2 regions of the Pantoea sp. X-Soil-TKNS-1280 genome follow, and region 1 is predicted to be linked to the other one. Evidence: predicted binding sites of a transcription regulator. Region 1 holds the regulator's gene; the other holds the start of a gene.
The links. Region 1 encodes CRP, which controls carbon source genes, mostly activating them, when cyclic AMP is high. Its sites were predicted from a motif close to ATGTGANNNNNNTCACAT; they were not measured.
Positions count from the first base shown of each region.

Region 2: the regulator CRP is predicted to act here: its motif matches at 10,092-10,109, upstream of udp (uridine phosphorylase).

Region 1 covers NZ_AP035962.1:3,952,644-3,968,453, reverse strand. The annotation lists gene AC6I8X_RS18545 (aminodeoxychorismate synthase component II) at 1-368, shown strand, start outside; gene argD (bifunctional acetylornithine/succinyldiaminopimelate transaminase) at 456-1,676, shown strand; gene AC6I8X_RS18535 (YccS/YhfK family putative transporter) at 1,678-3,753, opposite strand; gene crp (cAMP-activated global transcriptional regulator CRP) at 3,812-4,444, opposite strand; gene AC6I8X_RS18525 (OsmC family protein) at 4,746-5,150, shown strand; gene AC6I8X_RS18520 (phosphoribulokinase) at 5,275-6,144, opposite strand; gene AC6I8X_RS18515 (YheU family protein) at 6,206-6,424, opposite strand; gene AC6I8X_RS18510 (hydrolase) at 6,427-7,443, opposite strand; gene AC6I8X_RS18505 (LysE family translocator) at 7,504-8,106, shown strand; gene tauA (taurine ABC transporter substrate-binding protein) at 8,267-9,247, shown strand; gene tauB (taurine ABC transporter ATP-binding subunit) at 9,259-10,026, shown strand; gene tauC (taurine ABC transporter permease TauC) at 10,023-10,853, shown strand; gene tauD (taurine dioxygenase) at 10,850-11,689, shown strand; gene AC6I8X_RS18480 (ABC transporter ATP-binding protein) at 11,780-13,687, opposite strand; gene kefG (glutathione-regulated potassium-efflux system ancillary protein KefG) at 13,810-14,361, shown strand; gene kefB (glutathione-regulated potassium-efflux system protein KefB) at 14,361-15,810, shown strand, end outside.
Region 2 covers NZ_AP035962.1:236,004-251,813, reverse strand. The annotation lists gene pepE (dipeptidase PepE) at 1-3, opposite strand, end outside; gene rfaH (transcription/translation regulatory transformer protein RfaH) at 212-700, shown strand; gene tatD (3'-5' ssDNA/RNA exonuclease TatD) at 697-1,479, opposite strand; gene tatC (Sec-independent protein translocase subunit TatC) at 1,567-2,343, opposite strand; gene tatB (Sec-independent protein translocase protein TatB) at 2,346-2,873, opposite strand; gene tatA (Sec-independent protein translocase subunit TatA) at 2,876-3,130, opposite strand; gene ubiB (ubiquinone biosynthesis regulatory protein kinase UbiB) at 3,241-4,878, opposite strand; gene ubiJ (ubiquinone biosynthesis protein UbiJ) at 4,875-5,480, opposite strand; gene ubiE (bifunctional demethylmenaquinone methyltransferase/2-methoxy-6-polyprenyl-1,4-benzoquinol methylase UbiE) at 5,493-6,251, opposite strand; gene rmuC (DNA recombination protein RmuC) at 6,327-7,841, opposite strand; gene AC6I8X_RS01110 (tetratricopeptide repeat protein) at 7,925-9,184, opposite strand; gene udp (uridine phosphorylase) at 9,270-10,031, opposite strand; gene AC6I8X_RS01100 (dienelactone hydrolase family protein) at 10,333-11,169, shown strand; gene metE (5-methyltetrahydropteroyltriglutamate--homocysteine S-methyltransferase) at 11,225-13,495, opposite strand; gene metR (HTH-type transcriptional regulator MetR) at 13,638-14,570, shown strand; gene AC6I8X_RS01085 (YehS family protein) at 14,624-15,103, shown strand; gene AC6I8X_RS01080 (carboxylate/amino acid/amine transporter) at 15,100-15,810, opposite strand, start outside.

The sequences.
Region 1 (15,810 bases):
CCGGTCGTCTGCCGATCCTCGGTGTGTGCCTCGGTCATCAGGCGATTGCTCAGGCTTATGGTGCCCAGGTGGTGCGTGCGCGTCAGGTAATGCATGGCAAAACGTCAGCGATTCGCCATAACGATAGCGGTGTGTTTCGCGGGCTGAACAATCCTCTCACCGTGACCCGTTACCATTCGCTGATTGTGGCGCGGGATTCTCTGCCTGACGCGTTTGAGGTCACGGCCTGGAGCCTGCGCGAGGGGGAGCCTGATGAAATTATGGGGTTCCGTCATAAAATGCTGCCACTGGAAGGGGTACAGTTCCATCCGGAAAGCATTCTCAGTGAACAGGGACATCAGCTGTTGGCAAATTTCCTGCGGCCTTAAGTTGTGTTTGCCTTTGTGTGATTTTTTATGCATATTTTGTGATTATAATTTCACGTCAACTCAACAAATAACCCGATGAGGTCGGCAATGGCAGCAGAAAAACTAGCGGTAACCCGGGAAACGTTCGATAACGTAATTTTGCCTGTTTATGCACCTGCGCAGTTTGTGCCGGTTAAAGGCAAGGGTAGCCGAGTCTGGGATCAGCAGGGCAAAGAATATATCGATTTTTCCGGCGGCATCGCAGTGACTGCGCTCGGCCATTGCCATCCAGCACTGGTGGAAACGCTGAAAACCCAGGGCGAAACCTTGTGGCACACCAGCAACGTATTTACCAATGAACCGGCGCTGCGCCTGGCAAGCAAACTGATTGCGGCCACCTTTGCCGAGCGCGTGTTCTTTGGCAACTCCGGTGCGGAAGCTAACGAAGCCGCGTTCAAACTGGCGCGTTATTACGCCTGCAAAAAACACAGCCCGTTCAAAAGCAAAATCATCGCCTTCCACAATGCGTTTCATGGACGCACGCTGTTTACCGTCTCGGTTGGCGGCCAGCCAAAATACTCCGATGGTTTTGGCCCAAAACCGGCGGATATCGTGCATGTGCCTTACAACGACCTGGCGGCGGTAAAAGCGGTCATTGATGATCACACTTGCGCCATCGTGGTCGAGCCGATTCAGGGCGAAGGTGGCGTGATGCCGGCTACCCCAGAATTTATGCAGGGTCTGCGTGCCTTATGCGATGAATACAAGGCGCTGCTGGTACTGGACGAAGTGCAGAGCGGCATGGGACGCAGTGGCAAACTGTTTGCTTACGAACACTACGGCATCACCCCGGACATTATCACCACGGCGAAAGCGCTGGGCGGTGGTTTCCCGGTGAGCGCCATGCTGACTACCAATGAAATCGCTTCAGTGATGGCACCTGGCGTGCACGGCACCACTTATGGCGGTAACCCGCTGGCCTGTGCGATTGCCGAAACGGCGCTGGATATCATCAACACGCCTGAAGTGCTGGACGGTGTCGAAGCTCGTCGTCAGCAGTTTGTCGCGGCGCTGAAAGCGCTGGATAGCAAGTTTGATCTGTTCAGTGACATCCGTGGCAAAGGCCTGCTGATTGGTGCAGCGCTGAAGCCGCAGCACGCCAGCAAAGCACGCGATATCCTGCATGCCGCTGCGGCGGAAGGTTTGATGATCCTGACAGCCGGTACCGATGTGATCCGTTTTGTCCCGTCGCTGGTGATTGAGCCGACCGATATCGAAGAAGGGATGGCGCGCTTTGCCGTGGCGGTAGAGAAGGTACTGGCGGCGTAATTCAGTTTTTCACCCGCAAGCCCATCAGCCAGCGACCATGATGCGGTCGCTGGCTCCACGCCAGTGAAGAGATGGTGTGCATCACATTAAGATGTTGCAGAATCCGCTTCACATGCTGCTCAACAATGGTCACCGCACCCTCATTAATATTTTCTGGCGCTTCCAGCACGTTACTGTCGTTGCCCGGCCCGTCATATTCCAGCCGCTGCTGACAACGCTGCAACGCGATTTCGCAGGATTGCAGATACTTCTCGGCGAGCTTTGGCGTCAGCATGGTGTGCTCGCGCGCCAGAATCGTCATGGCGTTGATGTGTTCGACAATAAACTGGCTGTGCGTCACCCATAAGCGCATATCTTTCAGATACTGCGGGTTAAAACCCGGTTCGGTCATCGCCTGATTGAGCGAGTTAAACATGGCGTTGTGTGCCTGGTTAACCTTAATGCGCTGGTACGCCAGCTTCTCCGGCGACTGCTCCGGCCCGAGCAGCAGCTGCAACGCTTCCTGGTCAGCCTCCAGCGCGTCATGTGCGTTCTTACGGAGCAAGCCGCTCTGCCACTGTGGCCACAGCCAAATCATGCCGCCAAAGGCAATCAGGCATCCCATCAGCGTATCCATCATGCGCGGCAGCAGGAACTGCGCACCGTTGAGCGACAGCAGCTGAAGCGAGTACACCGCCGTTACCGTAAAGCCAATCATTGACCAGCCATAATATTTACGCGTCACCAGATAGCTGGCGAGGGTGATCGCCAGCATAAACAGCAGGGTGATGGATTCCGGCACGGCAAAGCGCAGCGAGGCAGCCGCGATCAATAACCCGGCGAAGGTGCCGAGGGCACGGTGCTGGATACGTACGCGAGTGGCGCTGTAGCCGTTCTGGCTGACGAACATGGTGGTCATCAGAATCCAGTAGGGTTTGGGGATGTTAAAGAACAACGCCAGCGCGCTGCCAAACATCAGCATTACGGCAAAACGCGCTGCGGTGCGTAACGCCGGGGACTTTAGCGACAGGTAACTGCGCAGTGCCGGAAAAAACGGCAAACGTCGCTGGCGGTCGGCCATCAGGTCACGGGTATAAAGAGGTTTCTGCGTGCGCAGGACGCGGGCAATCCGGCTGAAGTGGTACAGGCAAAAATTTCCGACCGGATTATCCGGGTGCTGGCGCGCAATCTTTTCCAGCGCCCCGAGCTGCTTCTCCATATGAAAGCGCTCCGGCAACTGGTGATAGAGGATAGCATCGGCCAACAGTCGCAGCCGCGCCGATATGGTCTTCGCATTCCAGCGGATCACCGCTTCAGCATGGCTCTGCTCCACCAGTTTTTGCACTTCTTCAGGCTGATGCAGGCTGACCGAGATGTGTTCCTGGAGATCGAGTGCCACCTGGAAGGCACGCGTCAGACGTTTATGGCTGTTGTTTCGGCTGGCAGACAACATATGCATCTGCTGATAACAGGTGGTGATCAGATCGACCGCTTTTTGCTGCCGTGCCAGCAGCGGAGGCAGGGCTTTTTCCGGGTCGGTCAGCTGCGTTAGCAGGGTGTATTTGGCATCGCAATAATCTGCCAGTTCGCGATACAGCAGGCTGAGAGTTTCGCGCATCGGCTGTTCTTTCCACAGCCAGAACCAAAGCCAGTTAAACAGCCCGTACCATAGCGTCCCGCCGATATACAGCAGCGGTGGCACCCAAATGGGCATCCGCCCCGCCAGGCTTAGCGTGAAGATGGCGGCGATAAGGGTGCCGGGCAGCAAACGGCCATGTAGCGGGCTGATTTCGCCAGTGACGCCCACCAGTAGCGGCAGAGCCAGCATAATCAATGGCAGAGGAACGTGGTAATCCGTCAGCCATTGAATCAGAAAACTGCCGGTAGCAAACAGGGAACCGCCAACAATCAGGCGTTTAAAGAAACGTTTATGGGGCGTATCCAGGCCTGCGATATTGCAGCAGGCGGGAACCAGCGAGAACAGCAGCCCTTTTTGCAGGTCACCAAACAGCCAGCCGAGAGCCACGGGCAGGCAAAGCACCAGCGTTTGCCGCAGGGCGTAATTAACTTCGGGATGATAGATGATTCGACGCCACATCAGCTCATCGCAGACAAAAACGGCGCGATGTGACCATCACGCCGTGGGTGAGAAGGAATTAGCGGGTGCCGTAAACGACGATGGTTTTACCATGTGCGGAGATCAGGTTTTGATCTTCCAGCATTTTCAGAATACGGCCAACTGTCTCGCGTGAGCAGCCAACGATCTGACCAATTTCCTGACGGGTGATTTTGATCTGCATCCCGTCCGGGTGGGTCATGGCATCAGGCTGTTTGGCCAGATTGAGCAGCGTCTGCGCAATGCGACCGGTCACATCAAGGAAGGCAAGGTTGCCGACTTTTTCTGATGTCACCTGCAGGCGACGTGCCATCTGCGCCGAAAGACGCATTAAAATATCCGGGTTTACCTGAATCAGCTGACGGAATTTTTTGTAGGAAATTTCAGCCACTTCGCAGGCAGTTTTTGCTCGTACCCAGGCACTGCGTTCCTGACCTTCTTCAAACAGGCCAAGCTCGCCGATGAAATCCCCCTGATTGAGGTAGGAGAGAATCATCTCTTTGCCTTCTTCATCTTTAATCAGTACCGCAACGGCACCTTTCACGATGTAGTAGAGCGTTTCCGCTTTTTCACCCTGGTGAATCAGGGTGCTTTTGGATGGATATTTGTGAATATGGCAATGGGACAGGAACCATTCGAGTGTAGGGTCTGTTTGCGGTTTGCCGAGAACCATTCGCTATTATCCTCTGTTGTAATCGTGCCCAAAACACAGGGGGCAATTTTCCCTGTCAGGCGGTGAAATCGTAGAGCGCTTCCAGTAAAGGAAATTATTCGGGTGGACTCTTAAGCCAGGCTTCTGATTCTTCCCGCCTTCGTCTATTACGACGAAAATATTTTCAGCTCTGTTTGTAGCACAGCTTTTGCTAGCTGTCTTCTGTTGTCTCGCTTCAGCAAAAGGGCGATTAGTCTGGATTGCTGTTTCTCAGGTGAAAGCGTACTCTGGCGGCAAATCAGCCGATTCAGGAGAAAGAATAATGCAGGCACGGGTCAAATGGGTGGAAGGGCTTACCTTTCTCGGAGAATCCTCATCGGGTCATCAGGTATTAATGGATGGGAACTCGGGTGATAAAGCGCCGAGCCCGATGGAGATGGTGCTGATGGCGGCGGGGGGGTGCAGCGCGATTGACGTGGTGTCTATCCTGCAAAAAGGGCGCAATGAAGTGACCGATTGCGAGGTGAAACTCACCTCTGAACGTCGTGAAGAAGCGCCACGGATTTTTACACACATCAATCTGCATTTTATTGTCAGCGGCAAAGCGCTGGGCGATAAAGCGGTGGCGCGTGCGGTGGATTTGTCGGCAGAGAAATATTGTTCGGTGGCGATCATGCTGGGCAAAGGGGTAGAAATTACCCACAGCTATGAGGTGATTGAGCTATAGCACGAACGTAGCGGCGCGATTTATCGCGCGGATTTTTTCGTGCAGCATGCACGGTCAGGCGATTTATCGCGCGGATTATTCCGATATCGCGCACTGGAATTGCGCGATAAATCGCGCCGCTACATTATTCAATCCGTTTACCTTCAATCAGCCGCTGCACCAGCGGTGTCATAATCAACTCCATCGCCAGCCCCATTTTGCCACCCGGCACCACCAGGGTGTTCATATGCGAGATAAAGGAATCCTGAATCATCGCCAGCAGGTAAGGAAAGGCAATGCCTTCCAGCCCACGAAAATGGATCACCACAAAGCTTTCATCCAGCGACGGTATCTCACGTGCGGCAAACGGATTTGAGGTATCAACGGTGGGTACGCGCTGGAAGTTAATATGGGTGCGCGAGAACTGTGGCGTGATGAAGTTGATGTAATCCTCCATCGAACGTACCACCGAATCCATCACCGCTTCGCGTGAATGGCCGCGTTCGCTGGTGTCGCGAATCAACTTCTGAATCCACTCGAGGTTCACAATCGGCACCACGCCGACCAGCAAATCCACATGTTCGGCCACATTGTGTTGCTGCGTCACGACGCCGCCGTGCAAACCCTCATAAAACAGCACATCCGTGTTTTCCGGCAGCGGTTGCCACGGTGTAAAGGTGCCAGGAACCTGATTCCACGGCACGGCTTCATCATAGGTGTGAAGATATTTGCGCGACTGCCCGAGACCGGATTGGCCGTATTGTTTGAAAGTTTGCTCCAGCAGGCCAAAATCGTTGGCCTCCGGTCCGAAGTAGCTGATATGACGGCCCAGATCACGCGCTTTGCGGATCGCCATGTCCATCTCCGGACGCGTATAACGATGGAAACTGTCGCCTTCCACTTCTGCGGCGTGCAGATCCAGCTGCTGGAAAATTTTCCGGAAGGCAAGGCTGGTGGTGGTGGTTCCGGCCCCGCTGGAACCGGTAACGGCAATAACTGGATGCCTGGCTGACATGACAAAGCTCCCTGTGAAGTCCGGCGATGAGCATTGTTAGCACGAAATGCCGGGATGTGCATTAGCCGCGAAATTCACCGCGCGCCATGATATTGACGGTTTCGTGCAGTTCTGACCACACCAGCACCGCGTCACCGCGTTCCAGCTGGCGACGCACATCAGCGACTTTTTGCGCCAGACTGCGTTCCTGTTCACCGTAGTCGGTGCCTTCGCGTAATACAAAGGCTTCAATCAGGTTTTCCAGCGTTTCGGGGTCGAGTTGTTGCCACGGTATAATCACGATCACATATCCAGATAAGTTGATAGCCACTGTGGCACGCGTTGTTCCAGCCACATCTGTGGGCGCAGCAATGTTCCGCCGACAAAGCCAACGTGGCCGCCTTGCTGCGTCAATTGGTATTCAATTGACGAGGACAGTTGCTCCGGCTGCGGGATAACTGCGTCAGTCATGAAGGGATCGTCTTTGGCGTGAATGATCAGCAGCGGTTTACGAACATTGATTAAGTGCGGCATGGCGCTGGCGCGGTGATAATAATCTCCCGCATCGATAAATCCGTGCGCCCGTGAGGTGACGGCATCGTCAAAGTCGCGCAGACGCCGCAGGGTGCGTAGCTGGCGTAAATCCACCGGCAAGGTACCGGGCCAGGCGCGCAGCTTGCGCTTCGCATTTTTTTTCAGCTGCGTCAGCAAATAATGCTGATAAAAGCGTGAGAAACCGTTCTCCAGTTTCTGGCTGCACGGCTCCAGCAGCAGCGGTGCCGAGATAGCGACGGCGGCATCAAAAGGCGCATCACTGCCCTCCATCCCGGCGAGGCACGCCAGCATATTCGCGCCGAGCGAGACGCCCACTGCAGTGGTTGGCACGGTACCCCATTCACGCCTTAACCAGCGCAGGAAATAGCTCGCGTCTTCCGTTTCGCCGGAATGGTAAATACGATGCAGGCGATTGGGTTCGCCACTGCAACCACGAAAGTGCATCACCACTGCCAGCCAGCCACGCGCCTGACATGCCTGCATCAACCCGTGGGCATAGGGGCTGTGGAAACTTCCCTCTAAGCCGTGAAACAGGACCATGCGCGGTTTATGGGCGGCCTGCGCCGGATCTTCACTCCACGCGAGATCGACGAAATCACCATCCGGCAAATCAAGACGCTGCCAGTGCGGACGCAGGGTGACACGCCGCCGCAGCAGGCGCGGGAGCAGGGTTTGCAGATGCGGATTGCGAAAGCCACTCAGCGGGACGAAGGTCTCGCCGGGCGGAGAATCAAAATTACTGTGGTAAACGCTTGTCTGATGCATATCTCGCTGATAGTTTCGATGGGTTTTTGGCTTTCCTGGGTGAGGAGCACCCGAATCAACATGGAACTAAGTCTGTTTTTATCAATGCTGGGCTTTCTCTGGGTCGCTGCGATCACGCCAGGGCCTAATAATATGTTACTTACCGCCTCCGCTGCCAACTTTGGCTTTCTGCGTACCTTTTCGTTGTTAATCGGCATCATGATCGGTATGCAGGTGATGCTGCTGATGGTGGCCTTTGGCGTGGGTAGCCTCATCCTACTCTATCCTTCCCTTCATCTGGTTCTTAAAATTGCCGGTAGCCTCTATCTGTTGTGGCTGGCGTGGAAAATTGCTACCGCCGAGTATGAGACGCTGGACACGGATGCGGCCCCTCCGGTACCCACGCCGTTCTGGCAGGGAGGGCTGCTGCAACTGATTAACCCGAAAGCCTGGCTGATGGCGCTGGGTGCGGTTGCCAGCTTTAGTCTGGCCGGGGCCGCCTATCTGCATTCCGTGGTGGCCATCAGCATTGGTATGGCGCTGGTCAACGTGGTCTCCGGGGTGATCTGGATGGGGTTTGGTTCGATCATCGGCCGTCTGCTGCGCAGCCCACGGGCGTGGAAAATCTTTAACCTGGCGATGGGGATTTTGACTGCCGCCTGTGTGCTGTTGATTTGGCACTGAGTAAACCCGAGGCGCGGCAACGCGCCTTTTTGCTGTTTGCGCATAGCCTTGCCCGATGTTGATCTAAGAACCGATTTTCATTAGGGATAATTTTTAATTCCTTTATGAAACCATTGCTGCTGGCGACACTGCACCCAACATAAAAATATTGGGGTGCAAGATGATGGCAGTGAAGAAAACCATAACCACGTTAGCCGCAGCGCTGGCGTTGCTGACCTTCCAGGCCGAGGCGGTTAGCGTCACGGTGGCGTATCAGACCTCCGCGGAACCGGCCAAGGTGGCACAGGCCGATAACACCTTTGCCAAAGAGAGCGGAGCCAGCGTTGACTGGCGAAAGTTCGATAGCGGGGCCAGCGTGCTGCGCGCCCTGGCCTCCGGCGACGTGCAGATTGGCAATATCGGTTCCAGTCCGCTGGCGGTGGCCGCCACACAGCAACTGCCCATTGAAGCCTTCCTGTTAGCATCGCAGCTCGGTAATTCCGAGGCGCTGGTGGTGAAGAAATCCATCAGCCATCCCAAAGACCTGATCGGCAAACGTATCGCCGTCCCCTTTATCTCTACCACCCATTACAGCCTGCTGGCCGCATTGAAGCACTGGGGCATCAAACCCACCGATGTGCAGCTGGTTAACCTGCAACCGCCCGCAATCATTGCCGCCTGGCAGCGTGGCGATATTGACGGCGCTTACGTCTGGGCACCGGCGGTCAATGAACTGGAAAAGGATGGCAAAGTGCTGACCGACTCCTCACAGGTCGGCAAATGGGGCGCGCCGACGCTGGATGTCTGGGTGGTGCGTAAAGACTTTGCACAGCAGCACCCGGATATCGTCACGGCGTTTGCCCGCAGCGCGCTGGAGGCGCAGAAAGCCTATATCGATAACCCGCAACAGTGGCTGCAACAGCCGGACAACCTGAGCAAGCTGTCGCGCCTGAGCGGGGTGCCGGAAGCTCAGGTGCCGGGGCTGGTGCAGGGCAACACCTATCTCACTGCCCAGCAGCAGGTTGAGCAGCTTGGTAAGCCCGTCAATCAGGCGATTGTCGATACCGCGCATTTCCTGAAAGAGCAGGGCAAGGTGCCGGATGCGGCCAGTGATTACAGCGGCTTTGTCACCACCCGTTTCGTTGCTCCCTTAGTGAAATAACCGGAGGCTTTATGCTCAGCATCACTCATCTTAATGCGCGTTACGCCGGACAACCTGCGTTGCAGGACATCAACCTGCAACTGGATCAGCGTGAACTGTTGGTGGTGCTGGGACCGTCCGGGTGTGGCAAAACCACGTTACTCAATCTGATCGCCGGTTTCCTGCCGCTGGAATCCGGCAGCATCACGCTGGATGGCAAACCGGTGAACGGGCCGGGTGCCGAACGCGGCGTGGTGTTTCAGAACGAAGGGTTGTTGCCGTGGCGCAATGTGATCGACAACGTCGCCTTCGGTTTGCAACTGGCCGGGATGGCAAAGACCGATCGCCATGCCATCGCCCGGCGTCTGCTGGGCAAAGTGGGGCTGGAAGGAGCGGAAAAGCGTTTTATCTGGCAGCTCTCTGGGGGTCAACGTCAGCGCGTGGGGATTGCGCGTGCGCTGGCGGCTGACCCTCAGCTGCTGCTGTTAGATGAACCCTTTGGCGCGCTCGATGCTTTTACCCGTGAGCAGATGCAAACCCTGCTGCTGACGCTGTGGCGCGATACCGGCAAACAGATCCTGCTGATTACTCACGACATTGAAGAAGCGGTGTTTCTCGCCAGTGAACTGGTACTGCTGTCACCGGGACCTGGGCGAGTAGTGGAACGACTGAAGCTCGATTTTGGGCAGCGTTTTGCCGACGGTGAGCCCTGCCGCAGTATCAAATCCGATCCCGCATTTATTGAACGGCGCGAATACGTGCTGAACCAGGTGTTTGCTCAGCGGGAGGTGTTCGTATGAGTGCGTTAATTGATGATAAAGCGCGTGCGGCGCGCCGCCGTAATCTGCGCTGGCCCTTTTCGCGTCAGCTGTCCCTGAGCCTGTTAAGTGTGGCGGTGCTGCTGCTGGTGTGGTGGGGGGTAACGGCGCTGGGATTGATTGCGCCGCTGTTTCTGCCGCCACCGCAGCTGGTGCTGAAAAAGCTGCTGCTGATTGCCGGTCCACAGGGCTTTATGGATGCCACGCTGTGGCAGCATCTCGGTGCCAGCCTGACGCGGATGCTGGTGGCGCTGTTCTTCGCGGCGCTGATTGGCATTCCGGTAGGGATCGCCATGGGGCTGAGCCCGTCGATTCGTGGCCTGCTTGATCCGCTGATTGAACTCTATCGACCGGTGCCGCCGCTGGCTTATCTGCCGCTGATGGTGATCTGGTTCGGCATCGGTGAAACCTCAAAAATCTTACTGATTTACCTGGCGATTTTCGCGCCTGTCACCTTATCGACACTGGCGGGTGTGAAGAACGCCCAGCAGGTACGTATCCGTGCGGCACAGGCGCTTGGGGCTACACGCTGGCAATTGCTGCGCTGGGTGATTCTGCCGGGCGCGTTACCGGAAATCCTCACTGGCTTGCGTATTGGTCTCGGCGTCGGCTGGTCAACGCTGGTGGCAGCCGAACTGATTGCTGCCACCCGTGGGCTGGGCTTTATGGTGCAGTCGGCGGGCGAGTTCCTGGCAACGGATGTGGTGCTGGCGGGCATCGCGGTGATTGCGTTGATCGCTTTTAGTTTAGAACTGGGTCTGCGCGCCTTGCAGCGCCGTCTGACGCCCTGGAATGGAGAACAGCAATGAACGAACGTGTGATTTTCAGCGCGCTGGGGCCGTATATCGGTGCGCAGGTGAGTGATGTTGATCTCAGCCGGCCGCTGAGCGATGCGCAATTTGAACAGCTTTACCATGGCCTGCTGCGCCATCAGGTGTTGTTCCTGCGTCATCAGGTGATTACGCCCGAGCAGCAGCGCGCGCTGGCAGTGCGCTTTGGTGATTTACATATCCACCCGGTCTATCCGCATGCCGTCGGAGTGGAGGAGATCATCGTGCTGGATACGCATCAGGGCAACCCGCCCGATAGCGATAACTGGCACACCGATGTGACCTTTATCGAGACCCCCCCGGCGATCGCCATTCTGGCGGCCAAATTGCTGCCGGAAAGCGGCGGCGATACGCTATGGGCCAGCGGGATTGCGGCGTATGAAGCGTTATCCGAACCGTTTAAAACGCTGCTGGCAGGATTGCAGGCGGAGCATGACTTCAAAAAAGCATTCCAGGAATTTAAATATCGCAAAACGGCTGAAGAACATCAGCGCTGGCAGCAGGCGGTGGCGAAGCACCCGCCGGTGCTGCATCCGGTGATCCGTACCCATCCGGTCAGCGGTCGCAAGGCGTTGTTCGTCAACGAAGGATTTACCACGCGGCTGGTTGGGCTAAGCGAGAAGGAGAGTGCGGCGCTGCTCGGTTTCCTGTTTGCGCACATGACCAAACCTGAGTTTCAGGTGCGCTGGCGCTGGCAGGAAAATGATGTGGCGATTTGGGATAACCGCGTGACGCAGCATTATGCCAATGCGGATTATTATCCGGCGCGCCGGGTGATGCATCGGGCGACTATTCTGGGAGATATCCCGGTTTAACACGTTGTAGCGGCGCGATTTATCGCGCGGTCTTTGCCAGAGAATAAGGTCAAAAGAGCGCGATAAATCGCGCCGCTACGAACGGTGTGATTAAGGCGCAGCCAGCATCTGCTCCAGCTGCTCCTGGGCATCCAGCCAGGCCATTTCCGCTTCTTCCAGCGCCGTTTTACTCTCCGCCTGACGTTGCAGCGCGACAGTCAGATCCGCTTTGCGGTTTTGGTCGTAAATAGCGCTGTCGGACAGCAGCTGCTCGGCTTCGTTCAGCTGGCTCTGCCACTTCGCCATCTGTTTTTCGAGTTTCTCAATCTCTTTGCGTAGTGGCTGCGTCTGTGCGCGCAGTTCCGCATCACGACGCTTCTGATCTTTACGGGCCTGGGCGCTGTTGCCGCTTTCCTGCTTTGGTGCGGCATCCTGCTGCGCCTGCTGTTTTTGCAGGTCGCTCAGCCACTGCTGATAATCCTCAAGATCCCCTTCGAAGATATCCACTTTGCGATCGTGTACCAGGTACAAATCATCGGTAGTGGCGCGCAGCAAATGGCGGTCATGCGAGACCACCACCAGCGCACCTTCAAAATCAATCAGCGCCTCGGTTAATGCCTGGCGCATATCGAGATCGAGGTGGTTCGTTGGTTCATCAAGCAGCAACAGGTTCGGACGCTGCCAGACAATCAACGCCAGCACCAGACGCGCTTTTTCACCACCGGAGAAACGCTCAGTCACTTCGCTGACTTTATCGCCCTGGAAGCCAAAGCCGCCGAGGTAATCACGCAACTGCTGCTCCAGCGTTTTCGGCGCAAGGCGCGCCAGATGCTGCAACGGCGACTCGTCGGCACGCAGGAATTCCAGCTGGTGCTGGGCGAAGTAACCCAGCTTGATCCCTTTCGCCAGCCCAATTTCACCCGCCAGTGGGGTTAACTCGCCTGCCAGCAGTTTGATTAAGGTGGATTTACCCGCGCCGTTGCGCCCCAGCAGGCCAATACGTGAGCCGGGTACCAGGTTAAGTTTGATGGCGTCGAGAATGATGCGGTCACCGTAGCCTGCGGTCACTTTCTCCATTTTCAGCAGAGGATTGGGCAGGCTTTCTGGTGCACGGAAGCTGAAGCTGAATGGGTTATCGACGTGTGCGGGCGCAATCAGTTCCATGCGCTCCAGCATCTTGATGCGGCTCTGCGCCTGCTTCGCTTTGGTGGCCTGGGCGCGGAAACGATCGATATAACTTTGCAGGTGCGCCACTTTCTCCTGCTGGCTTTGATACAGCGCCTGCTGCTGCGCCAGTTTGGCGACGCGCTGACGCTCGAACGAACTGTAGTTGCCGGTGTATTCAAACATCGTCTGTTGTTCGATGTGGATGATCTTATCCACCACCGGATCGAGGAAGTCGCGGTCATGCGAAATCAGGATCAGCGTGCCTTCGTAGCTTTTTAACCAGCGCTCCAGCCAGATCACCGCATCGAGGTCGAGGTGGTTAGTCGGTTCATCGAGCAGCAGTAAATCAGAACGACACACCAGCGCCTGCGCGAGGTTAAGACGCATGCGCCAGCCGCCGGAGAAGTCGCTCACCGGACGCTGGAGCTGCTCCTGGGAGAAACCGAGACCGTGCAGCAGGCTGGAGGCGCGTGCCGGGATACTCCAGGCCTGGATCGCATCCAGTTTACCGTGCAGCAGCGCGATAGCGTTGCCATCGTTACGTGCGTTGGCATCGGCTAATTCAGATTCCAGCTGGCGATATTCGCGGTCGCCGTCGATAACATATTCCAGCGCGGCTTTACTGAGCGCTGGGGTTTCCTGATTGACCCAGGCCAGCGCCCAGTTACCAGGGAAGGTGGCGCTACCGGCATCACTGCTCATTTCACCTTTGAGCAGCGACAACAGCGTGGATTTGCCGCAGCCGTTTTTGCCCACCAGACCCACCTTCTGGCCGGGGTTGATGGTTGCAGTAGCGTTATCCAGCAGCACGTTGGTGCCGCGGCGAATTTGTAACGAGGAAAAGACAATCATAAGCGCCGTATCGTCAGAATATGTTAATTTACTGGCAACATAATTAGATGAACTGTTTAGTTGCGTCGAGCATGGTAGCGGAATTCCTGCGCTGTGACGATGCTTTGCTTTGGAGGGGAACGATGTCGCAGCCACCCAAAATCCTGCTGCTTTACGCCCATCCGGAATCACAGGATTCGATTGCCAATCGGGTTTTGCTGCAGTCGGCTATGGAACTGGACCACGTCACGGTACACGATTTATACGCCCACTATCCGGATTTCTTTATTGATATTCACTACGAGCAACAACTGCTGCGCGAACATCAAATCGTGGTTTTCCAGCATCCGCTGTATACCTACAGCTGCCCGGCACTGTTGAAAGAGTGGCTGGACCGGGTGCTGTCTCGCGGCTTCGCCAGTGGCGTAGATGGCAATGCGCTGGAGGGGAAATACTGGCGCAGCGTCGTCACCACCGGCGAGCCGGAAACCGCCTATCATCAGCATGGCCTCAATCGTTACCCGATGAGCGACATCATGCGTCCGTTTGAGCTGACGGCGCAGATGTGCCGTATGCATTGGATGACGCCGATGGTGATCTACTGGGCGCGACGCCAGACGCCGGAGGTATTGCGCCATTTTGCCCAGGCTTACAGCGATTGGCTCTCGTCACCGCTGCCGCAGGGAGGTGTGTAATGGAAGGACAAACGCTGCTTACTGCCGGTGTCATCTATCTGGTGGCGGCGGTGCTGATCGTCCCGATTGCGGCACGACTGGGCATCGGCGCGGTGCTGGGTTATCTGCTGGCAGGTATTGCCATCGGGCCGTGGGGATTGGGTTTTATCAGCGACGTGGACGAGATTCTGCACTTCTCTGAACTCGGCGTCGTATTCCTGATGTTTATCATCGGCCTGGAACTGAACCCGGCGAAACTCTGGGCGCTGCGGCGGTCGATTTTTGGGGTGGGTGCGGCTCAGGTGCTGATCTCTGCGGCGATTCTCGGGGTGCTGCTATGGCTGACCGATTTCTCCTGGCAGGCGGCAGTGATTGGCGGTATCGGCCTGGCAATGTCCTCGACGGCGATGGCACTGCAATTAATGCGTGATAAAGGCATGAATCGCAGCGAAGCCGGGCAGCTGGGTTTCTCGGTGCTGCTGTTCCAGGATTTAGCGGTGATCCCGGCGTTGGCGCTGGTGCCGCTGCTGGCGGGAGGAGGCGACAGCGGTCATGTAGACTGGCTGAAAGTCGGCATGAAGGTGCTGGCATTCGCCGGGATGCTGATTGGTGGCCGTTTTCTGCTGCGCCCGATTTTCCGCTTTATTGCTGCCTCCGGCGTGCGCGAAGTCTTTACCGCAGCTTCGTTACTGCTGGTGCTTGGCTCGGCGTTGTTTATGGATGCGCTGGGCCTGTCGATGGCGCTGGGGACTTTTATCGCCGGTATTCTGCTGGCGGAAAGTGAGTATCGCCATGAGCTGGAAGTGGCGATCGAACCCTTTAAAGGATTGCTGCTGGGGCTGTTCTTTATCTCCGTCGGCATGGCGCTGAATCTCGGCGTGCTCTACACCCACATCCTGGAAATCGTGCTCGGTGTGGTGATCCTGGTGGTGGTGAAAATCCTGGTGCTGTATGTGCTGGCGCGGGTTTATGGTCTGCGCAGTTCGGAGCGTCAGCAGTTTGCCGGGGTACTCAGCCAGGGCGGAGAGTTTGCCTTCGTGCTGTTTTCGGCCGCGGCATCGGCAAAGCTGTTTAGCGGCGATCAATTGCCGCTGCTGCTGGTGACGGTGACGTTGTCGATGATGACCACACCGCTGTTGATGCAGGGCATTGATCGTCTGCTGGCACGTCGCTTTAATGAACCGGATGACAACAGCGAGAAGCCGTTTGTCGAAGATGATCAACCGCAGGTGATTGTGGTGGGCTTTGGTCGTTTCGGCCAGGTGGTTGGCCGTTTACTGATGGCGAATAATAAGCGTATCACGGTGCTGGAGCGCGATATCTCAGCAGTTAGCCTGATGCGTAAATATGGCTACAAGGTTTACTATGGTGATGCTACCGAGCTGGAGCTGTTGCGCGCTGCGGGAGCGGCGACGGCACAATCCATCGTCATCACCTGTAATGAACCGGAAGATGCCATGACGATTGTGC
Region 2 (15,810 bases), 590 kb from region 1:
CATCAGACGGTCCTTTCATTCATAAGATGGTGAAGGAGTCTGATACAGAAGATTGCCAGACGTCAATTTTCTTACAGAAAACGATCAAAAAGGTCTCAGACTCAGAAAAATCGTAGTGAAATTTGTTTTACAGCTGCGTTTACCCCGGCCGATGCGCTATAACTCTGAAAGCAGGTTTGCTATTCTTAGCGTCCATTCTTTGGGAGCAGTTATGGAATCCTGGTACTTACTTTATTGCAAACGTGGACAGCTATTGCGCGCGAAAGAGCATCTTGAGCGGCAGGAGGTGAATTGCCTCAGCCCGATGATTGCTCTGGAAAAAATCGTTCGTGGCAAACGCACCACCGTAAGTGAACCGCTGTTCCCCAACTATCTGTTTATTGAATTCGATCCGGAAGCGATTCATACCACCACCATCAGCAGCACGCGTGGTGTCAGCCACTTCGTGCGCTTCGGGGCGATGCCGGCGACGGTGCCGTATGAAGTGATCGAAGCACTGCAAAGTGACGCGCCACAGATCCTGCTGGATCCGGAAACGCCACAGGTCGGTGATGAAGTGATCATCACCGATGGCACCTTCGAAGGTCTGCGTGCCATTTTTGCCGAGCCGGATGGCGAAACCCGTTCCATCCTGCTGCTGAACCTGCTGAATAAGCAGGTTATGCGCAGCGTCGATAACAAACAGTTCCGCAAAGCCTAAACCAATCTGAACAGCTGACGCGCATTGTAATCCACCTGTGCGCCCAGCGTTTCTGCATCCTCATTACGCCATAACGCCACTTGCTGCACGATGTGCGGCAGAAAACACGGTTCATTACGACGCGACGTCGGACGCGGATGCATATCACGCGGCAGCAAATAAGGCGCATCGGTTTCCAGCAGCAGGCGGTCAGCCGGAATCAATGGCAACAGTTCACGCAGCCCCATGCCACGGCGTTCGTCGCATACCCAGCCGGTAATTCCCACTGACAGCCCCAGCGCCAGGCAGGCCTCCAGTTCTTCGCGTGTGCCGGTAAAACAATGCGCCACCGCACCCACCAGTTTTGGCAGCCAGGGTTGCAGAATCGCCGCAAAACGCGTGTGCGCTTCGCGGCAATGCAGAAATACCGGCAGCTGTAATTCAGCCGCCAGTTGCAGTTGCGCATCGAAGGCGTATTCCTGCTGGTCATGCGCGGAGAAGTTGCGGTTAAAGTCCAGTCCGCATTCACCAATCGCCACCACCTGCTCACTTTCTGCCAGGCGGCGCAGGGTGTTGGCGGTTTCTGCCGACCATTCGCTGGCATGGTGCGGATGCACGCCTGCAGTTGACCAGCAGTAGCCAGAATGCAATGCAGCCAGCCGCTGTGCCTGCTGGCTTTCCAGCGCGTTGGTGCCCGTGATTAACAGGCCGGTGACGCCTGCGTCGCGCGCACGCGTCACCACCTGTTCGCGATCTTTGGCGAATTGCGTGCTGGTCAGGTTTACACCGATATCAAACATGTTTTTTCCCAAATAAAAACCGCCCAACAAGCGGGCGGTTCAGATTCATCATCATCCCGCTCGCACGCGGGATACTCAGTCTGGATATCAGGATTCGGTGTGATGTTCCTCGTCAACCGATTCTGAATCCGACTCCGACTTTCGTCCTTTCCCCACATAGTAGCGGGAGAAGAATACGCCGACTTCAAACAGGCAGTACATCGGAATAGCGAGCAAAGTTTGTGAGAAAACATCCGGTGGTGTGAGCAACATCCCAACAACGAACGCGCCAACCAGAATGTAGGGACGTTTCTTTTTCAGATCTTCCGGCGTGGTGATCCCGGTCCAGCACAGCAGCACAATCACCACCGGCACCTCAAACGCCACCCCAAATGCCAGGAACAGGGTCATGACGAAGTCGAGATAGTGGGTGATATCCGTGGCGATCTGCACGCCCTGCGGCGCGGTTTTGGCAAAGAAGCCAAACGCCAGCGGGAACACGACGAAGTAAGCAAAAGCCACACCGACGTAAAATAACAGCGTGCTGGAGAACAGCAGCGGCATCACCAGCTTGCGCTCATGGCGATACAGCGCAGGCGCAATGAACGCCCATACCTGATACAGAATCACCGGTACGGCCAGAAACACCGAAACAATAATGGTGAGCTTTATCGGGGTAAAGAACGGCGATGCGACTTCGGTCGCAATCATGGTGGCACCGGCTGGCATCTGCCTGATCAACGGCTCTGCCACAATATGGTAGATATCATTGGCGAAGTAGATCAGCGCCAGAAAGATGACAAATACCGCGATGATGCAGTTTAACAGTCGCTTGCGCAGCTCAATCAGATGGCTGATGAGCGGTTGTGTATCTTCAACGGCCATGTTTATCGTTCATCATTTGCAGAAGGAGTTGGCGCTGTGCTGCGAGGCGCACTGGCGGTGTCGGGTTTGTCCACGGCAGACGGAGCAGCGTGCGGTGCCTGCGCTGGCGCGCTGGCCTGATGTTCTGCTGTTGCGGGCGTTACGGCTGTCGCAGGCGTTACCGGTGGCACAGGAGCAGCAGGTGGCGGCGTATGAATGGTATTCGCTTCATCTTCCGCTTTCTCTATATCGATGCTCTGCTGATAAGAACGTTTCATGGAATCGGCGGTTTTACGCAACTCTTCCATCGATTCTTTCAGTTCCGGTGACAGCGTGCCACGGCCCGCTTCTTCCACCTTCTTCAGGCTATCCTGCAGCTCCTGCAGTTTCAGTTCCTGCGCCAGTTCATTCTGCACGTTAGCCGCCAGCGAGCGGATTGCGCGAATCCAGCCCACTACGGTTTTTACCGCAACCGGTAATCGTTGCGGACCGAGAACAATCAGCCCGATAACGAACACCAATACCAGTTCACTAAAACCAATGTCGAACACAGTTATACCTGCTTGTCGTTCCTGGCGTCGTCTTTACTAGCCGAGGTTTGCTGTTTATCTGCCAGGGTTTTGGCGTTGAAGTCAGCGTCCTGCTCTTTCGGTTGATCCTTTTTCTCGTCTTCGTCACCCATCGCTTTTTTGAAGCCGCGGATGGAAGACCCTAAATCCGAACCCAGATTGCGTAGCTTATTGGTACCGAACAGAAGTACAACAATGACGGCAATGATTAACAATTGCCAAATACTGATACCGCCCATGAGATATGCCTCTAATATTCTGTGAAAAACTGTTGAATGTAACACACAGAAAGCCCATATGATTTCGGGCCTTAGCATGCGACATTACGCGTTTTAGATCTGGCTGACAATCAGTTTGTCTTGCGCCAGCCTATCAGCCAGGTAACGATGCCTGCGGCCATTAAAATCGCGGGAAACAAATCCCACTCAGGCCGACTCAGTAGCACTGCGGTGCCACTTAATAACAGTGTAGCCCCTACTCCGAACAGATAACGCGCCTTGTTATGACGGGTGCGTTGCGCATTCAGATCGGTGACCAGTTTATCGACGCTGTGCTGTAACAATTTATGCTGGCGCATGCTGTCGTAAAACAGTTCCGGCAGCTCCGGCAGTTTTTCTGCCCAGAAGGGAGCCTTGTCTTTCACCGCGCGCCAGATGGCCGGAATGCCAATCTGATCTTTAATCCAGTCTTCGAGGAACGGTTTAGCGGTTTTCCACAAATCGAGCTGCGGATAGAGCTGACGGCCAATCCCCTCGATATACAGCAGGGTTTTCTGCAACAGCACCAGCTGTGGCTGCACTTCCATGTTGAAGCGACGTGCGGTGTTGAACAGGTTGAGCAACACATGGCCAAAGGAGATCTCTGCCAGCGGCTTCTCAAAAATCGGTTCACACACGGTACGAATCGCAAACTCAAAATCTTCGACGTTGGTATCCGGCGGCACCCAGCCGGAATCAACATGCAGCTCCGCCACCTTGCGGTAATCACGGTTAAAGAACGCGATAAAGTTTTCCGCCAGGTAACGTTTATCCTCTTTGTTCAGCGAACCGACGATACCGCAGTCGATGCCGATATATTGCGGATCTTCCGGGTGGTCGTAGCTGACGAAAATGTTGCCGGGATGCATATCGGCATGGAAGAAGCTGTCACGGAACACCTGGGTGAAGAACACCTGCACACCACGCTCGGCCAGCAGCTTCATATTGACGCCATGCTGCTCCAGCGTGGCGACGTCAGAGATCGGAATGCCGTAGATACGTTCCATCACCAGCATCGATTCACTGCAATAATCGGAGAAGATTTCCGGCACATACAGCATGCGGCTCTGGTCAAAGTTACGACGCAGTTGAATCGCGTTGGCAGCTTCACGCAGCAGATTGAGTTCATCAATCAAGGTTTTTTCGTAGTCGCGCACCACTTCCTGCGGACGCAGACGACGCCCATCCGGCAGCAAACGCGGCACCCAACGCGCCAGGCGGTAGATCAGCTTCATATCCGCTTTGATCACCGGCAGGATATCCGGGCGGATCACTTTGATCACCACTTCGCGGCCATTCTCTTTCAGCGTCGCGGTGTGGACCTGAGCAATAGACGCCGAGGCCAGTGGCGTGATCTCGAAATCGTCAAACCAGGTTTCCACCGGCCCGCCGATGGATTTCTCGATTTGCGCTTTGGCTTTGACGCCATCAAACGGTGCAACGCGGTCCTGCAGGATCGCCAGCTCATCAGCGATCGCCGGAGGAAACAGATCTCGGCGTGTCGAGAGCATCTGACCGAACTTGATCCACACCGGCCCCAGTTGCTCCATCGCCAGACGTATCCGCACGCCCATCGATTCGTTTTTGTGTTTGTTGGGGATCCAGAAAATGCAGCGCCGCCATAAACGCAGGGGCAGCGTGATACGCATGTGGGGAATCAGTTCATCAAGGCCATAGCTGAGAAAGACCTTTACGATAAAATATAAGCGCCGAATTTCTCCCAGCGTCATTTCGCCTCCAGCTGTGCTAAACGCGCCTCTAACGCATTGAGCGAACGTTCCATCGCTTCCACTTCCTCGCAAAACCAGGCAAGTTCCAGCGCACCCGGCGCCAGTCGCCACTCTTCAGTGAGGGTCTGCCCCAGGTAATCCTGGCGACGCGTCACCTCGTGTTGCACAAACTTCAGCGCGCGCTGTGCGGCCTGGCTGATGCCCTGCGCAGCGATATCACCAATCCACGGCGCGAGATATTCCGCCGGATCCAGCTCTGCCAGATCCATCAACGCCGAGAATTGCTGCACCACCTGCAAATCCCCCTCCACTTCCAGCTCACCACTGCGAATCAGGCTGGTGAGTTGCTGGCGGTCACGCAATTTCGGCAGGGTGCTAAGGCGCAGGCTGACGGTGCAATCGCTGCTGTCCTGCCAGTCGCCAAGCACATCCAGCTGATTTTCGCTGAACACCAGCACCAGCGGGAATGAGAGTTCCTGCAACCGTAACATCAGCACTTTGCCCGCCAGACGTTGGCGTGCCGCTTTCAGGCTGCGATCGCGATACAAAACACGATTGAGGGCGGTCTCAAGACCGCCGGTAATCAAAGGAGTGAAAGTCATGGCCATGATTTGTCAGAACTTAAAGCCGCGATGCAACGCGACGATGCCGCCAGTCATGTTGAAGTAGGTGGTATTCTCAAAACCCGCGTCATTCATCATCGCCTTCAGGGTTTCCTGATCGGGATGCATACGGATCGATTCCGCCAGATAGCGATAGCTTTCGGCATCCTGTGCCACCAGTTGACCAATACGCGGCAGAATGTGGAATGAGTAAGCATCATAGGCTTTGCTCAGCGGTTCGATCAGCGGTTTGGAGAATTCCAGCACCAACAGGCGTCCGCCTGGCTTCAATACGCGGAACATAGAAGCCAGCGCTTTCTCTTTTTCCGTCACGTTACGCAGACCAAAAGAGATGGTGATGCAATCGAAATAGTTATCCGGGAAAGGCAATGCTTCGGCGTTGGCCTGCACATAGCTGACGTTGCCAGAAATGCCGAGATTACGCAGTTTTTCACGGCCCATCTTCAGCATTGAGCTATTGATGTCCGCCAGCACCACCTGGCCGGTTTCGCCTACCAGACGCGAGAATTTCGCCGTCAGGTCGCCGGTACCACCGGCCAAATCCAGCACACGCTGACCACGGCGCACGCCGCTGCTGTCGATGGTGAAACGCTTCCAGACACGATGGATGCCGAAGGACATCAGATCGTTCATCAGGTCATATTTTGCCGCTACGGAGTGAAACACGTCGGCGACTTTATCTGCCTTTTCGCTTTTCGCGACGGTCTGAAAGCCAAAGTGGGTAGTTTCCTGCTGTGATTCATCTGCCATGGGTTTTACCTGTTCCACAAACAATTCTTCCCGAAGTGTATCAGAGTTGCGCTGGTCGGGCACGCGACCGGCGTGCTATTCGTTGATGCGGCGCAGGGAAGCGGCGGCAGAATCTTCTGCTTTTTCATCAGGCTCGTCGTCATCGGCCCAATCTTCCTCCGTCTCTGACGGTTGCGCCTGCGCCACCAGCTGCGGATTGATGGGGCGTTTGATCTCGACGCCCAGCGAACGGAACGCTTCACTTTGCGCAATAAGATTACCGCGCCCTTCCGCCAGTTTTTTCATCGCCAGCTGGTAACTTTGCTGCGCTTTATCCAGGTTGTGACCAATGCCGCTCATGTCATCGACAAACAGCCGCATTTTGTCATACAGCCGTGCAGCACGATCGGCAATGCGCTGTGCGTTGCGGCTCTGATGCTCATAACGCCACAGATTGTTGATGGTGCGTAGCGCCACCAGCAGCGTGGTGGGGCTGACCAGCATGATATTTTGCTGCAACGCCTCGCTGATCAGCTCTGGCTGCCGATCGATCGCCAGCAGGAAAGCCGGTTCAACCGGGATAAACATCAACACATAATCCAGGGAGCGTAAACCGGGCAATTGTTGATAATCTTTTCGTCCCAGCAGACGAATATGGCCGCGCACCGCGTTGACGTGATCCTGAATCGCCTGCTCGCGCGTGGCCTCATCTTCGGCATTGAAATAGCGTTCATAGGCGATCAGCGTCATTTTGGCGTCAATCACCACATCCTTGCCCTGCGGCAGACGCACAATCACATCCGGTTGCATCCTGCCCTGCGACTCCAGCTGAATGTTGACCTGGGTTTCATACTCATGACCTTCGCGCAGGCCCGATGCCTCCAGCACCCGGCTGAGCACCACTTCGCCCCAGTTACCCTGGATTTTGTTGTCGCCTTTCAGCGCTTTGGTGAGGTTAATCGCTTCCTGCGCCATCTGCGCATTCAACTGTTGCAGCTGACGGATTTCATGGGCCAGCGTATGGCGCTCACGCGCTTCCTGACCAAAGCTGTCATTTACCTGACGACGAAAACCGTCCAGCTGCTCGCGCAGCGGGCTGATCAGGTTATTCAGACTCTGGCGGTTTTGTTCATCAACACGACGGCCGCTGTTTTCGAAGATGCGATTGGCAAGATTTTCGAACTGCGCGCTCAGGCGCTGTTCGCTGTTGGTGAGCAGACGCTGTTTCTCCTCAGCGGCGAAACGCGTCTCTTCAAGGCGGATGGTGACTTCGCGTAGCTCGGCTTCCTGCGCGCTGTTCACTTCCAGCTGGTTGCGCAGTTCACGGCTCAGCTGTTCGCTTTCGCCACGCCAGTAGTCAAGCTGTTGCAGGCGCTCCTGCGCACCGCTCAGCGCACCATGCAGCTGACGCAGCTCCTGTTCACGCTGCTGTACCTGCTGTTGTGTCAGCTCCAGTTGCTGCTGCTGGCGCTGCTGGGCATCTTCCAGCAAGCGGCGTTCGGTTAAAAAGCTGGCGTGCTGATGGCCCGCGCGCAGCTGCGCCACTATCCAGCCCAGGCCGAACCCCGCCAGCGCCAGTACGCCGCTGATAATGATAAGTTGCTGATCCATAATTCCCCCGTGGATCCTCTCGCTGAGGGAAAAGGTAGAGGCGCACTGTATAAATGTCCAGACAATTTTGCCAGATGGCAGGCTTATAGCGCCTGCACCGTAAGTTCACCCGCTTTCCATGCATCAATCAGGAAAAAAGGCATCGGTAACGCCCATTCACCGCCACGCACTTTTGCCGGATAACACCAGCTCTGGTCGCCATAGGTCAGTTCAACCTGCTGCATCGCCGCATCGGCATGGCTGGCTTTACCTGCCATGCTGGAGAATCCCGCATTGCTGCCAACATGAAAACGGTCAGTCTGCCAACGAATGGGATCATGAGCGGGCCAGGCTTCAGCCTGGTGAAAATGGAAAATATCGTCGTGACTGAGCAGGCTCTCGCGTACCGTTGGCCACAACGCCAGTTTGAGGAAATACTGGTCGGTAAAACGTTCGCTGCCTTGGTAGCGAGTAATAAAATCACGCATCTGCTGTTCGATATTGCTGAATACGCCGTTACACCCGCCCCACATTCCCGCCAGCAGCAATTCGGTGTGGGTAAAGTAGTCACGCATATGGTGGAACCAATAGGATGATTGCAGCCAGGCCTCCACCGCAGCCAGTTCGCGCTCGGAAAGCAGCGAATCCGCATCCCGCACGATAAAACGTTTGACGCTGGCATCATCCATCACCAGGAAGCGCCACAGGGTGGGAAACAGCGTTTTCTCGTGCGACATATCCACCAGCTGTACATTGGGCTGAGCCAGGCGCTGCCAGACATGTTGCGGTACGCTGTCATCCAGCCAGATACGGCAGGTCCAAGCCGGGTAAAGCTCGCGTGCCACCTCGACATTTTTTATCAGGGTTTCGCAATAGCGTGGCTGGTCGCCATACAGGCTGAAGGCAATGATATTTTCCTGTGGGCGAGACGCTGCAAAGGTCGGTGGTGCTTCTGCTGGCAGAGGGTGCTTTTGCCCGGCGCTGAATTTCCGGTCGGATTGCTGCAACGATTCCAGCCCGTAACGCGCCACCTCATCCGGCTTGTTAAGCCAGCCACAGACTTCGGTGAGACCGTCGAGCCAGGTTTCCGCCGCCTGCGCCCGCTTATCCGCCGTAGCCTGATAGATTTTCTGGTAGGTTTTCCAGGATTTCTGGTATTCGCCAACACGCATCAGCGCCAGCGCATAATCACTTAGCACCTGCATGTTGTGCGGCATGACACGCAACACTTCTTCACAGCACTGACGCGCGACAGGGAAATCAGCCGCCGCCATCGCCTGGCGGAAACGCGCGGCCGCATCTTCGACACGCGCCTGAGGGCTGACCATAAAGGCAGGACGTTGAACAGGAACCGTTTTGCGCATAGAAATTTCTCAGTTATCCGCTGAATTTACGCGCATCCGTTTCAGGTAACCGACGAAATCTGAAAATCGCCGGTTACCGGGCGCGCTAGATCAACCGACGCGCCGCTTCGACTACAATTTTCACCGCGTCGCTTTCAGTCTGTTTCATGGTCGCCGCATCCGGGATCTCCTTCTGCGTACGATTCACGATGACGCCCGCCACCATACCGGCTCGCAGCCCCTGGCTGGCGCACATGGTTAACAGTGTAGCGGATTCCATCTCATAGTTGAGGACGCCCATTTGCTGCCACTCTTTCATCGAGCCCTGGAAGCGGCTAACCACACGGCCTGAGAAGGTGTCGTAACGTTCCTGGCCGGGATAGAAGGTGTCAGAGGAGGCGGTGATGCCAATGTGGGTCTTCGCACCACAGGCTTCAGCCGCCGCGACCAGCGCCGTGGTACAGGTGAAGTCAGCGACCGCCGGAAATTCCATCGGCGCGAAGTGCAGGCTGGCACCGTCCAGACGAACCGAAGCCGTGGTGACCAGCACATCACCCACATTGATATTCGGCTGGATGGCACCGGTGGTGCCGACGCGCAGGAAGGTACGCACACCGAGCTGGGCCAGTTCTTCTACTGCGATGGAGGTTGACGGGCCACCAATGCCGGTGGAGCAAACCACGACCGGTTTGCCGTCCACCTCAGCCAGATAAGTGGTGAATTCACGATGCGACGCCAGGTGCTGCGGGTTGTCCATCAGCGCAGCGATTTTCTTTACGCGCTCAGGATCGCCGGGAACGATGGCCAGCGTGGCTCCTTTCAGGTCGGCTTTGGTGATGCCAAGGTGGAAAACGTCAGACTGGGCCATAACAGACTCCTGGTAGATAAGGGATATGCGCGCCACTTTACGTCAGCAGGCGGGATAAATATGTGACTAATTTCACTATCGATAATGAAAGTTACATTATCAGAAAAAAATAACGTGATAGAAATCACACATTGGTCGTCTGCCATTCTGAATTGCTACAAGCTGTGCTGTGTAAGTTTAAACGGCAATGTTAATAGAAGAGGAAGAACTGATGCGTAACCCCTCTGCTCCCTACACCCGCCCGGCCACAGCGGCCAGGCTATAGTTACGTGATTGCGCGATTGTTAGCACGGAGAGAACAATGAAAACCGAAGACAATATGGCACAAAAATCTGCAACTGGCGGCTTTGCCCCCGCCGTACAACCGACCGCGAGCACCACCATTATTACCCACAGCGAGGCGATCCATAGCGGAGAAACCTCGGTCCCCAGCCAGGGTGAAAATCTGCCAGCGTATTATGCCCGGCCAAAAGAGTATGAAGGCACACTGCCAGTGGTGTTGGTGGTGCAGGAGATTTTTGGCGTACATGAGCATATTCGTGATATCTGCCGTCGGCTGGCGCTGGAGGGTTATCTGGCGGTAGCACCGGAGCTCTATTTCCGTGAAGGCGATCCCAGTGAATACCACGATATCCCGACCTTGTTTAAAGAACTGGTGAGTAAGGTGCCGGATTCACAGGTACTGTCAGACCTCGACCACGTCGCCAACTGGGCCGCACGCAACGGCGGTGATATCCGTCGTATGGGCATTACCGGTTTCTGCTGGGGTGGGCGCATTAGCTGGCTATTCGCGGCGCACAACCCGCAGGTGCGTGCAGCGGTTGCCTGGTATGGTCGCCTGATTGGCGACAAGACGCTGAAGCAGCAAAAGCATCCGATTGATATCGCCGTCGATTTAAATGCACCGGTGCTGGGCCTGTACGGCGGTCAGGATGAAGGGATTCCGCTGGAGAGCGTTGAGCTGATGCGCCAGGCGCTGCGTGCCGCCAATGCCAAAGCGGAGATCGTGGTCTACCCGGATGCGGGCCATGCCTTCCACGCTGATTATCGTCCGAGCTATCACGCGGAATCGGCGCAGGATGGCTGGGTGCGAATGCTTGCCTGGTTTAAGCAGTATGGCGTTGCACCAGACGCGTAATAAAAAAGGGGCGCTTGCGCGCCCCAACGTATCAACACAACATTTTATCCAACGATTACGCGGTTTCACCGCGCAGTTTTTTCGCCGCTTCGACCATATTGGCCAGAGCCTGACGGGTTTCCGTCCAGCCACGGGTTTTCAGGCCGCAGTCCGGGTTCACCCATAGACGCTCTTCCGGGATACTCAGCGCCGCTTTACGCAGCAGGTCTTCCATCCACGCTACGCTGGGTACGTTCGGTGAGTGGATGTCATACACCCCTGGGCCGATTTCGTTCGGGTATGAGAATTCTTTAAACGCTTCCAGCAGGTCCATATCGGAACGTGAGGTTTCGATGGTGATCACGTCCGCATCCAGCGCGGCGATAGAGTCCATGATGTCGTTGAACTCGCAATAACACATATGGGTGTGGATCTGGGTGTCATCCTGCGCCACCGCCGCGTTGAGGCGGAACGCATCGACCGCCCAGGTGAGGTAGGCAGCCCAGTCGGACTGATGCAGCGGCAGGCCTTCACGCAACGCCGGTTCGTCAATCTGGATGATGCCGATACCGGCTTTTTCCAGGTCTGCCACTTCATCGCGCAGCGCCAGTGCAATTTGTTTGGCGATGGTTTCACGGCTAACGTCTTCACGCGGGAACGACCAGCACAGGATAGTGACCGGACCGGTGAGCATGCCTTTAACCGGTTTGTCGGTCAGCGACTGGGCATATTTCGCCCACTCTACGGTGATGGCTGCCGGGCGGCTGACGTCACCGATAATCACCGGCGGTTTTACGCAGCGTGAGCCGTAGCTCTGTACCCAACCATTCTGAGTGAACACGAAACCGTCGAGGTTTTCGCCGAAATATTCAACCATGTCGTTACGCTCGGCTTCACCGTGCACCAGCACGTCAAGCCCCAGACGTTCCTGTTCCACAATCGCCTGTTTGATGTGTTCAGCGATACCGGTGCGATAGTGACCGCCATCAATGTTGCCTTTTTTGAAATCGAGACGCAGGCCGCGGATTTCAGTAGTCTGCGGGAATGAACCAATGGTGGTGGTCGGCCATGCTGGCAGATGGAAGCGGTTGCGCTGCGCCTGAGCACGCTCGGTGTAGGCGCTGTTACGCTCGGTGTCTTTGGCCTGGATTTTTGCCAGACGCGCCGCCACAGCGGCATTATGCACACGGCTGGAGTGGGCACGGGCACGGATTGGCGCACTCCAGGCTTCGAGGGATTTTGCATCGTTGTTGTTCAGTGCGTTACTCAGCAGGGACAGCTCAGCACATTTTTGCAGGGCAAAAGCAAACCAGCTTTTCACTTCTTCATCGAGACGGGTTTCCACGCTCAGGTCGATCGGGCTGTGCAGCAGGGAGCAGGAAGAGCCGATCCACAGTTGTTTGCGTTGTCCCACCAGCGGTTGCAGGCGTTCGAACCAACTGCTGAGGTCGGCACGCCAGACGTTACGACCGTTGATCACCCCAACAGACAGCAGCCATTCTGCTGGCAGTTGCTGGTTGATGTGCTGGATATCATCTTTGCCGTGTACCAGGTCAACATGCAGCCCCTGCACTGGCAGCGCTTTGATCACATCAAGGTTCTGGCCGATGCTGTCGAAGTAGGTGGTCAGCAGCAGTTTGGTTTTGCCCTGCAACGCGTCGTAAGCCGGTTTGAACGCGGCACGCCATTCCTGCGGCAGTTCCAGCGCCAGTGCTGGCTCATCAATCTGCACCCATTCGATATCGCGTTGTTTCAGTTCAGCCAGCACCTGTTGATAAACCGGCAGGATGTCTTTCAGCAGCGAAAGGCGATCAAACTGTTCGCCTTTCACTTTACCCAGCCACAGGTAAGTGACCGGGCCGAGTAGCACGGGTTTAACTTTATGCCCGAGCGCCAGCGCTTCGTCCACTTCGTCCAGCAGCTGGGTCCAGGTCAGTCTGAACTGCTGACCCTGGGTGAATTCTGGCACCATGTAGTGATAGTTGGTGTTGAACCATTTGGTCATTTCGGCGGCGGCGGCGGGTGCGCCGGTCGGTGCACGACCACGGCCGAGGCGGAACAGGGTATCGAGGTCAACGGAGCCGTCTTTATTCTGGTGGCGGGCCGGTACGTTGCCCAACAGCAGGCTGGTAGTGAGTACGTGATCGTACCAGGCGAAGTCGCCCACCGGCAGCAGGTTCACGCCCGCTTCTTTCTGTTGTTGCCAGTGACGTGCACGCAGCTCACGCCCCACGGCCAGCAAATCTTCCTGTGAGCTATTACCTGCCCAATAACTTTCCTGGGCTTTTTTCAATTCACGACGCAGACCGACGCGAGGAAAACCGAGTGTATGGTTCAGAATGGTCATTTGATGTCCTCCAGGTATTCTTTATTGAGCAGCTTAGGTTACAATCAGATGTTTAGCCGTCCAGATGTTTACACCGCTATATTCTGCGGGTACTGTATGTTCCTCAAGCGCAAATTGTTCAATCTCGATGTGAAGGATTCTCATGATCGAACTCAAACACCTGCGGACGCTGCAAGCGTTACGGCATACCGGCTCTCTGGCCGCCGCCGCCGCTCAGCTTCATCAAACGCAATCGGCGTTATCTCATCAGTTCAGCGACCTGGAGCAACGGCTGGGCTTTCGCCTGTTTGTGCGTAAGAGCCAGCCGCTACGTTTTACACCACAGGGGGAGATCCTGTTGCAGCTGGCTGAGCAAATCCTGCCGCAGATTCAGCAGGCGTTGCAGGCTTGCCATGAGCCGCATCAGACGACGTTGCGCATCGCCATTGAGTGCCACAGCTGTATTCAGTGGCTGACGCCAGCGCTGAATAATTTCCGTCAGAGCTGGCCGCAGGTGGTGATGGATTTTAAATCCGGCGTGACATTCGACCCGCAACCCGCGTTGCAGCAGGGCGAGCTGGATGTGGTGCTGACCTCCGATATTTTGCCGCGTAGCGGGCTGTTTTATTCCCCGATGTTTGATTACGAAGTGCGGCTGGTACTGGCACCCGATCATCCGCTGGCGCAGCGCGAACATATTTCGCCGGAAGATTTGGCGGATGAAGTCCTGCTGATTTATCCGGTACAGCGTCAGCGACTGGATATCTGGCGGCATTTTTTGCAGCCGGCGGGGGTAAGCCCGGCGCTGAAGAGTGTCGATAATACGTTGCTGATGATCCAGATGGTGTCAGCGCGCATGGGTATTGCGGCGCTGCCCCACTGGGTCGTGGAGAGTTTTGAACATCAGGGATTGGTGGTGACCAAAACGCTGGGTGAAGGGTTGTGGAGCCGTTTGTACGCGGCAATGCGTGACGGTGAACAGCGTCAGCCGGTGCTGGAGGCGTTCGCGCGTTTTGCCCGCCAGCATGCCTGTGATCATCTGCCTTTTGTGCGCGATGCATCGCTCCCCGGTTCGTTACAACCGCTGTCTTCCTGAAACGGCCTACTCTATAATGCGCCGCCTCAACCCGTGACCAGGAGATTTTCACCATGACCAATAACGATGTGCTGCGCAGCGTGCGCTATATGCTGGATTTAAGCGACAGCAAAGTGATGGAGATTTTCGCCCTGGCGAGTTGCGATGTGCCACTGGAAGATGTGCAGGCGTGGCTGAAGAAAGATGACGACGCGGCGTATCGTCCCTGCCCGGATGTGCTGATGGGTTATTTCCTCAACGGTTTAATTTTCCATCGTCGTGGTAAGAGCGAAGATGCGCCTGCGCCATCGATTGAGCGCCGCATGAACAACAATATCTTCCTGAAGAAGTTACGTATCGCGTTTGCCCTGAAAACCACGGACATTCCTGAGATCTTGCTGAAGGCAAACTTTACGGTTTCTCAGGCGGAGATCGGCGCAATTTTCCGTAATCCGGATCATAAGAATTACCGCGAATGCGGTGACCAGATTCTGCGTAACTTTTTGAAAGGGCTGACGCTGGTGCAGCGCCCGGCCCCTGTCAAAAAGGCTTAATGGCTGGTCGCGGTTTTTCCCAGTACCCAGCGTTTATGCACATAAAGTGAAGCGAAGATCACAATGGCCCCGGCGATAAAGCTCGGCCAGTGTGGTTTTTCCTGCCAGATCGCCAGGTTTACCAGCAATCCTGCCGGCACATGCATATTGTTCATGATACCCAGTGTGCCTGCATCCACCTGGGTAGCGCCATAGTTCCACATAAAGTAGCCCAACCCGGACGCGGCCACGCCCAGCCACACCAGAATGCCCCATTGCAGCGAGGTAGTCGGCAGCTTGTTGGGGTTGCCCCACAGGCACCAGGCAATCACCGCAATGATCACTGCGCCAAGGTAGAACCAGGAAAACGCGGTGTGCTGCGGCATCGGGCGCGTCTCCTGCAAACGCTTGTAACCCACCATGCCGATGGCAAAACAGATATTCGCCGCCTGCACCAGCAACAGACCAAACCAGAAGTGGTCGCTGACTTTGTCATAACGAATAATCGCTGCGCCGACCACCGCCAGCAAGGCACTGAAGGCGTAGCCAATACGCAACGGGCGTCGGCTGAGCAGATCGTAGATCAGGGTGACATACAGCGGCGTCATGACGGTAAATAACAGGAATTCCGTCACGCTGAGATAGAGGTAGGCTTCAAAGCTGAGCAGGTACATGATGCCCAATTGCAGCATCCCCACCAGCATATACAGCAGGATGGTCGAGGCGCG